Regions from separate parts of the Mesorhizobium sp. M0761 genome, predicted to be linked through region 1. Evidence: predicted binding sites of a transcription regulator. Region 1 holds the regulator's gene; each other region holds the start of a gene.
The links. Region 1 encodes LexA, which represses DNA repair genes until DNA is damaged. Its sites were predicted from a motif close to TGTTCNNNNTGTGTTCNG; they were not measured.

Region 1 (2,198 bases):
TGGCGATGATCGCTATATCGGCCTGGATTTCCGAGCGCTCGCCGGTCGACGCCGTCGGGCTGATCTCCATCCGCTCGGTGCTGTTGGTGGCGGTCGCCCTCGTCATCGCCACCATGGCCACCACCTGGCTCAGGTTGGCGGCCGTGCCTTTCGCGCTGGCCGGCCTGTTGACGGTGCCGCAGGTGCTTACGCCCGACGTGCTCATATCCGAGGATGCGCATCTGGTGGCCATGCCGATCGGTGGCGGCGAACTCGCCCTCAACCGCGAACGCTCCAACGAATTCACCACGGACAATTGGAAACGGGCGCTGCGGGCCGAAACCATTATCCCACCTGAGATTTTCGAGTCAACAGATACGCGGTTCGATCTCGATCCGCTCGATCTGCCGCCCGGCTCGCCCTTCTATTGCACCGGCGATCTCTGTATCGCCCGGCACCCTTCCGGAGCCATTGTAGCGCTTGCGAAAGACCGCAAGACGGCGCGGCCGGCCTGTGCCTTCGCGAGCCTGATCGTCATCGATGACGCCACCGCCTACAATCCGTGCCGCGACCCGCTGGTGCTGGTCGTGACGAAGAAACAGCTGGCCCGCGACGGCAGCGCCGCCGTCTTCTTCGATCCGCAATCGGCAGCTGCAGCGCCAACCATCCGCTTCGCCGTCGACAAGCCGTATCGCCCCTGGCACGAGCAACGCCGCTTCTCCCGCGAAGCGCGCGGCCTGCCGCCTTACAACCAGCGTGAAAAGTACAAACCCAAGCCGGCTCAGTAGCGCCGGATCAATCCGACAAGCTTGCCCTGCACCTTCACCCTGTCCGGTCCAAAAATGCGGGTCTCGTAGGCCGGGTTGGCGGCTTCCAGGGCGATCGAGGCGCCCTTGCGGCGGAAGCGTTTCAGGGTCGCTTCCTCATCGTCGACCAACGCCACCACGATCTCGCCGGGGCTGGCTGTGTCGGCATTGCGGATGATGACCGTGTCGCCATCGAAAATGCCGGCCTCGATCATCGAATCGCCCTTGACCTCGAGCGCGTAGTGTTCACCGCCCATGATCATGTCGGGCGGCACCGAGATCGAATGGGTCTGATGCTGGATGGCGTCGATCGGCACACCGGCAGCAATGCGTCCCATCACCGGGATCGACACCGCCGAAACGGCGTCGTCATTGCCGGCCGACATCGAACGCGACGGCGAGCCCGGCTTGATCTGGCGACCGATACCGCCTTGGCCCATCGCGCCTTGTCCTTGGCCGCCTTGCCCTTGGCCGGTTTGACCAAGACTGCCCTGAATGACGCTCGGCGAAAACTTCCTCGCCGCATTGAGGCCTGGTGCGATCGAGTCGGGCAGCCGCAGCACTTCCAGCGCGCGCGCCCGGTTCGGCAGCCGGCGAATGAAACCGCGCTCCTCAAGCGCCGTGATCAGGCGGTGGATGCCGGACTTGGAGGCGAGGTCAAGCGCTTCCTTCATCTCATCGAAGGACGGCGGGATTCCGCTCTCCTTCAGGCGTTCATGGATGAACATCAGAAGCTCATGTTGTTTGCGCGTCAGCATCGCGGCCCCCAGGGGTTCTGAAACCAGAATCAGAAAAAACAAACCCAGAACAAACACTATCTGTTCCAGTTGTGTTCCGCAACCTTTTAAAGTTTAATGAATGTGTTGACGTTTTGTTCAGCGTGACGTTCGGCACCGCGAGCGGCGCTCGTAGTCGTTGGCCGGCAACGGGGTGAAACGAAGACAAAGTGCCCTGCGTCGTCGGCTACGATCGCCGCTTCCTTTTCGGACGGGGCTGCGCAGCATCCGCGCCGGGTTCACTCTGGGCATAGACCTGCAGCGTGTAGCCGATGTGAGCGGTCATCAGAGTTTTCGCACGTTCGACGTCGCGATCGAGGGCCGCTTCCATCAGGGCGGTATGGTGTTCGATCGCCACGGCGTCGCGCAGGGCCGCCACGGCCTTCCGGTGGCCATCCGTGCGGCCGGCGGCGGCGCGCAGCGTCGGGGCCAGACCCAGAAAGCGGTGATGGCGATGCAATTGGTCGGAAATCGTCGCATTGAAGCGCAGCAGCCAGCTGGATGTCGCGGCACTGAGCAGCGCCGCATGGAAGGCATCGTGTTTTTCGTACCACGCGTCGACCGCATCATCCGATGGATCGTCGAGAACAGACCCGCACCGTGAGAGACGATAGTGGGCGGCAACGACCGCGTCTTC
Region 2 (2,198 bases), on a different contig from region 1:
GATCGGCGCCACCATGACAGAGGCCGGAATGCCGGCATCGGAAAGCTGCCGGATCGCCTCAAGCCGCTTGGTCGGCGTCGACGCGCGTGGCTCCATGGTGCGCGCCAGCATGCGGTCCATCGTTGTCACCGACAGCGCCACCTTGGCCAAGCCCCGTTCGGCCATGCGCGACAAGATGTCGATGTCGCGCGTCACCAGATGGGATTTGGTGACGATGCCGACCGGATGGCCGCGCGCCTCCAGCACTTCGAGGATCTCGCGCATAATCCGGTATTGTTTCTCGATCGGCTGGTAGGGATCGGTGTTGGTGCCGATCGCGATGGTGCGCGGCTGATAGCCATCCTTCGACAGTTCCTTGTCGAGCAGCCGCGCCGCATCCGGCTTGGCAAACAGCTTCGCTTCGAAATCCAGCCCCGGCGACAGGCCCATGAAGGAATGCGTCGGCCGGGCGAAACAATAGACGCAGCCATGCTCGCAGCCGCGATAGGGGTTGATCGAGCGGTCGAAGGAAATGTCGGGCGATTCGTTGCGGGTGATGATGGTGCGCGGCTTCTCGACCTGCACTTCGGTCTTGAACGGCGGCAATTCCTCCAGCGAATTCCAGCCGTCGTCGAACACATCCCGGCTGACCGGCTCGAACCGGCCGGACGGGTTGATGCCCGCGGAACGGCCGCGGTTGCGATCCGGACGGACGCGCATGCCGCTCTGTTCGATCATCGCATTGGCCATCTCGGCTCGCCCTGCTCCGAAAGCAGCAATGTCCGCACGCACGATATGTTCCATTTTGGCCCTTTCCCAAGGACTGTCGGCTGGCTGTCGAATCGCTCTGTTCATGAAAATAATCCTATTTCGCTGATGAGAACAAAGCAAGAACTTTTTCGTTGGGCCATGCAAAACTGGCGCTGCGCCGGGCTTTCCGCTATTCGGCTAAAAATGCTCAGCGTTCTCATCGAAACCCGGGATGACGAAGAAGGCCTTGCCCGCACGCTCGCCTCGTTGATCGGCGGCGCGGTCGAGGGCGTGGTGCGCGATGTCATCGTCTGCGACACCGGCTCGACCGACCAGACGCATCGGGTTGCCGATCATGCCGGCTGCCACTTCGTGGCCGGCGGCATTGCCGCGGGAATCAGGCAGGCGAAGGGTGACTGGCTGCTGTTTCTGGAACCCGGCGCAAGGCTGGCGGAGGGCTGGATCGACGACGTTGTCGCTCACACGGCGCGGCAAACCATGCCGGCGCGCTTTTCCCGTGCGCGCGGCAGCCGCACGCCGTTCCTGTCACGGGTGTTTTCGGGCAACCGGGCGCTGGCCGAAGGGCTGGTCATCAGCAAGCGCCAGGCCGCTGCCCTGTCGAAGAACGCGCACAGCGCCGAAGCCCTTGCGCGCGGTCTCGCCACCAGGCGGCTCGACGCCGAAATCTGGCTGGCGCCGAAGAAGTGATCTTTCTCCCTTTTCCCGTTCCCAGGGAGAAGGGTGCCCGAAGGGCGGATGAGGGGCAGCGTCGGCGTCTCATCCGCATTGGCACGGTCGCAGCACCATCCCTCTTTTTCGCCGCAAAAAGCTATTGTGCATTGCACAAAAGCTGACGCGGGATTAGCATTCCGTTGATGCGGGATATCGGGGTTTGGGTAGTGCCGGAGCGGTAAGCAAGCGCCGCGTCGTCGTTGCTGCCGTTCATATCTGAGGACCCCGATGAACCTTTCGTCCCCTGACAAATCCGGCGCCCCCAGTCTGGAAGCCATTGCCCGCAACGGCAGCCAGCTCCGCCGCATTGCGGTGCGTATCCCGACCTATCTGTCCGACCTGCGCGAAAATCCCGCATGGCTGCCGATGTTCGTGCTTGCCCGCACCATGCCGGCGCGCAAACTGCACTGGCTTGGCGCCAAAGCCGCGCGCCCCGCGCAGAGTGCCGGAGCGACGATGTTCAGGGGCGTCGACCTCAAGTCGATCGTCGCGGCGCTGCGCGCCGATGGCCTGTTCTCCGGACTGGTCCTTCCGCAGGCAATCCACGAAGAGATCGCCAGCTTTGCTCAGAGCACGCCGTGCTTCGGCAATTTCGACCGCCGGCTCGAATTCATGCCCGGAGAACACGCAGAAGCCGAGAAGCGGTTCGGCCGCTCTTTGCTCAGCGGCCACTATTTCGAGCGCATCCTCAGCTGCAAGGCAGCACTCGCCATCCAAAACGATCCGCTGCTGCTCGA
Region 3 (2,198 bases), on a different contig from region 1:
CCTGGTTGGTCGGCCTGCTCAAACAGAGCGGCAATGCAGCGCGGACTGGCCCAGCCTAAACATTGGCCTTGCCGTCGCGCCGCACTCACAGTTCCTTCTCCGCCAGTTCGCGGAAGGCATCGGGAACCGAGCGCCGGGCTTCCAGCGCCACGGCGCCATAGCCGACAGCCTCTCTGCCAAAGCGCTGGCGGATCTTGTCGATGGCGCGGTCGGCGCCAAAGCGCGCCAGGCCTTGCCTGCTGCCGGCCCGCTGCTTTTCATCGGCAAGCCCGAGCGGCAGCTCCAGCTGCAGCTCGGCACTTTCTTCCAGCTGCGACACCGAGATCGCCAGCAGCGAGATGGTCTTCTCCCGAGGGTTGGCGGCCAGCACGCCGCGCACCAGCTCCCCGGCGATTTCGGCCAGCATCGCGGTTGCCGAAATCGGCTGATCGAGCGTCAGCGAGCGTGTGACAGCGTGCAGATCGGCGAAACGCACGCGCACCGTCACCGTGCGCCCGGGCCGTGATTTCGCCCTGAGCCGGCTTGCGACCCGGTCTGCCAGATGCAGCAGCACGGGTCCGAAGATACGCGCCTCGGCCGGCCGTCTGCCAAGCGCCGACTGCGCGCCGGCGGAATGCGACCGCCTGTGGGTTTCGAGCTTTCGCGGGTCGCGGTTCCATGCCAGCGACGCCAGCTTTTCGCCGGTGGCGGGCCCGAGCAACCTTCGCAGCGCCCCGCTATGCGTCTTTGCCAACTGGCCGATGGTCTCGATGCCGATCTCGGCCAGCCGCGCCTTGGTCGCCGGGCCGACGCCCCACATCAGGCCGACCGGCAGATCATGCAGGAAGGCAAGTTCGGTGTTCGGATCGACCACCACCAGGCCCTCGGGCTTGGCCACCTGCGAGGCGATCTTGGCCAGATGCTTGGTGCGCGCCACGCCGATCGAGATCGGCAGGCCGAGCTCTGCCCGGACGCGCCGACGCACCGTGGCGGCGATCTCGGCCGGCGGTCCGAACAGATGCGTGCAGCCGGCCACATCGGCAAAGGCTTCATCGATGGAAATCCGCTCGACCAGCGGCGTGAAATCGTCGAGCACCTTGATGGCGGCGTCGCCCAGCCGCTGATAGTCGGCGAAATGGCCGCCGACGAAGATCAGTCCGGGGCAAAGCTCGCGCGCGCGTCGTCCGGGCATGCCGCCGCGCACGCCGAAAGCCCTGGCTTCGTAGGAAGCGGCAAGCACGACGCCGCCGCCGACGGCGATCGGCTTGCCCCTGAGCGCCGGGTCGAGCAGCTGCTCGACCGAGGCGTAGAAGGCGTCGAGATCCGCATGCAGGATGGTGGGCTCCATCCCGACCGTTCCCTTTGCGGCGTTGCAGCATTAGCCGCGTCTGTTGTGAGAGGCGTTTTTGCCGAACAAATAGAGAACAAACAGGGCCTATTGTCAAGCGAAGCGGTTGTCGCCGGCCGGCCCGTTCCAGGTCGGGCTGTCGAGTGCTCCGCCTGGGCATCGGACCTGCGGAACATTGTCTCTCGCCTCGGCGTTCATATCCGCGACGGGACGCTGTTTTTGTGGAGGCCGGTATGGGCCAGTTCGAGATGATCGACCTCGTCAGCGTCATTGACGCCTGCACGAGCGATCGCGTTGCCGGGCACTGCGTGTCAATGGCCAGGGCGGTGGAGGAGTTGCGAGTGCTGACCGGTGATTTCGTATCGCCGGACGAGACGGTGGCCAACGCGCTGTCGGCAGTGGCGCTGGGGCGCGGCTGCGCGGTGGTGTTCGACGAGCGAGCGGGCGCCGAGATCTTGCTGACGCCGTAGCGCGGCGGCGCCGGGTTGTGGCAGCCAGAAAAGTCGAACAGCGTGCAAAAAGCTGTGCAGGCATGGCCCCATAACCGGGGCGTGGAAAAGTTCTGCGCGTGGGTGTATTCTCCAGGTCGCAAGCGGTCGCAGACCGCATAGGGGGAGAAATGACATGCCGAGGGTTTCAGAACTCTTTTTCAAAACTGCCATCTTGTTCCTGATGTTGGGGATTGCGGCCGGCCTGCAGATGGCGATCTCGGGTGACCACGCCGCTTTTCCGGCGCACGCGCATATCAATCTGCTCGGTTGGGTGACGAGCGCCATCTTCGGCGGCTACTACGCGCTCAATCCGCAAAAGGCGGCGCGTCGCATCGCCATGATCCACTACGGGCTCTACACACTCGGCCTGGTGATCATGC
Region 4 (2,198 bases), on a different contig from region 1:
AGCCGCTGCCATGGGGTTCGATGGCAAGACGCTGATCCACCCCGCCCAGATCGAAACCGCCAACCGAGCCTTTGCGCCCGCGCCCGAAGCCTTGGCCCAGGCGCGCGCGGTGAAGGATGCCTTCGCCTTGCCGGAAAATGCCGGCAAGGGCGTGATTGCTTTGAACGGCAGGATGGTCGAGCGGCTGCACCTGGCGCAGGCCGAAAAATTGCTGGCGAAGGCCGCCGCCATCGGCGCATGATCCGCCCCGAAAAGACGAACTCACGACAGGATCTGACCCATGAGACTTTACCGCTTTTTGTCCGCCCCCGACGATTCAACCTTCTGCCACAAGGTGACCGCGGCGCTGAACAAGGGCTGGCACCTGTACGGCTCGCCGACCTACGCCTACGACAAGAAGACCAAATCGATGCGCTGCGGCCAGGCGGTGGTGAAGGATATCGACGGCCAGGAATACGGGCCGGATACCAAGCTGAGCGACTGGTAGGCTTTGCCAGGCACGGACGCAGGCTGTGTCGAGATTCAGGTCAGGCCGAGCCGAGAACAGTGGTTTCCGAGAACCGGAGCGGAGCGTACTTAAAGTACGCTTGCACCGGAAGCGCAGGAAGCTGCCGTTCGCAGGCCGGCTTCACCTGAATATCGGCGCAGCCTCACTCCGCCGCCTCTTCGATTTTCTCCATATCATCATCCGACAGGCCGAAATGGTGGCCGATCTCGTGGATCAGCACGTGGGTGACGATGTCGCCCAGCGTCTCTTCGTTCTCGGCCCAGTAGTCGAGGATGGCGCGGCGGTAGAGGGTGATGCGGTTCGGGCCTTCGCCGGTCTGCGGGTTCCAGCGCTCGGCGATGCCGCGGCCCTCGAACAGGCCGAGCAGGTCGAACGGCGTCTCCAGCGACAGATCGTCCATGATCTCGTCGGTCGGGAATTCGGCGATCATGATGACGATCTCGCCGGTCAGCTTGCGGAAATCGTCGGGCAGATGCGCGTACGCCTCCAGCGCCAGAAACTCCATCTCCTCGATCGAGGGCGAGAGTTCATCGTGCCAGGTGCGGGTCTTGTAGATGCGGGCCATGCTTTGTCCTTTGATCCCGGCATATAGGCTTTCCCTCCGGACTCGGCAAATGGACGGGTACCTGGCCGATGACTGTTTCTTTGCGCCGAATGGCTGCGACCAAAGTCCAAGGTTGGCCTCGCCACCTTTGATCAAGGAATAAATTCCTTCTGACTCCGCTTGACTCTTTCGGCACCCTCTGGAATCTATAGGAACATAACAGGAACAATTATGAGAGAAATTGACCGTCATGGCGACATCAGCCGTGGCGCGGGAGACTGTTTTTGCCCTGCGCCGCCAGATCGCGAAGATCGAGGGAACGCTGCCCGAGCGCCTGGCCGTGCCGGCCGGCGAGCGACCTCGTGCGCGTGCTGAGGGCTGTCTCCACGCCGCGCCTGAACCCGATTCCGATGTTACCATCATCCGGCGCGGGCTTGCCGCAGCTTTGCCGGATGCTTTCCTGGCCACCGGCATCGAACGCCTCGATGCGGCCCTCAGCGGCGGCCTTCCGAAAGCCGCCTTGAGCGAAATCCATGGCCTTGAGACCCGCAATGCCGGGGCCGTCGCAGGCTTTGTGCTGTCGCTTGTCAGCCTGATCCTCAAGGGCCAGCCCTTGCCCGTGCTGTGGATCGGCACGTCGGAGATTTTTCGCGAGGCCGGCTTTCCCTATGCCAGGGGATTGCAGGGCATGTTCGGTATCGCACCGGAGCAGTTGCTGTTTTCCGAGGCGCCGAAACTCACCGATGCGCTGTGGGTAGCCGAGGAGGCCGCCAAGATGACGGCGCTCGCCGCAATCATCCTCGAAATCCGTGGCAGCCCGCAGCGGCTCGACCTCACCGCGACGCGCCGGCTGCACGCGCGCGCCCAAAACGCCGGCCGGCCGGTATTCCTGCTGCGCCAGGCCGGCGAAGCCGAGCCGACCGCCGCCCCGGTGCGCCTCATCGTGTCGGCTGCACCAGCGACATCGCGCCGGACGATCGCCGGGCCGCTTGCCGGGTCGATCGGCCACCCTGCCTTCACCGTCAGCATCGGCAAGAGCCGCACCGCTCTGCCTGGACAATTCACACTGGAGTGGAACCCCGATGAACACGCATTCGAAGAAAGAAAGCCCCGCGAAAAACGGCCAGAGAATTCTGTCGCTGTGGT

Region 2: a site for LexA is predicted at 858-875, ahead of NKI32_RS22885 (PA0069 family radical SAM protein). Genes of this name have one in related genera too.
Region 3: a site for LexA is predicted at 1,389-1,406, ahead of dinB (DNA polymerase IV). Genes of this name have one in related genera too.
Region 4: a site for LexA is predicted at 1,263-1,280, ahead of NKI32_RS29500 (ImuA family protein). Genes of this name have one in related genera too.

What each region holds. Positions count from the first base shown of each region.
Region 1 covers NZ_JAMYPF010000018.1:17,249-19,446, forward strand. The annotation lists gene NKI32_RS24425 (ComEC/Rec2 family competence protein) at 1-767, shown strand, start outside; gene lexA (transcriptional repressor LexA) at 761-1,543, opposite strand; gene NKI32_RS24435 (GntR family transcriptional regulator) at 1,749-2,198, opposite strand, start outside.
Region 2 covers NZ_JAMYPF010000015.1:142,086-144,283, reverse strand. The annotation lists gene NKI32_RS22885 (PA0069 family radical SAM protein) at 1-783, opposite strand, end outside; gene NKI32_RS22880 (glycosyltransferase) at 934-1,437, shown strand; gene NKI32_RS22875 (hypothetical protein) at 1,690-2,198, shown strand, end outside.
Region 3 covers NZ_JAMYPF010000007.1:120,062-122,259, reverse strand. The annotation lists gene NKI32_RS14120 (LysR family transcriptional regulator) at 1-59, shown strand, start outside; gene dinB (DNA polymerase IV) at 86-1,327, opposite strand; gene NKI32_RS14110 (hypothetical protein) at 1,561-1,797, shown strand; gene NKI32_RS14105 (heme-copper oxidase family protein) at 1,952-2,198, shown strand, end outside.
Region 4 covers NZ_JAMYPF010000028.1:51,569-53,766, reverse strand. The annotation lists gene NKI32_RS29515 (HpcH/HpaI aldolase/citrate lyase family protein) at 1-241, shown strand, start outside; gene NKI32_RS29510 (DUF1737 domain-containing protein) at 281-487, shown strand; gene NKI32_RS29505 (metallopeptidase family protein) at 651-1,073, opposite strand; gene NKI32_RS29500 (ImuA family protein) at 1,303-2,198, shown strand, end outside.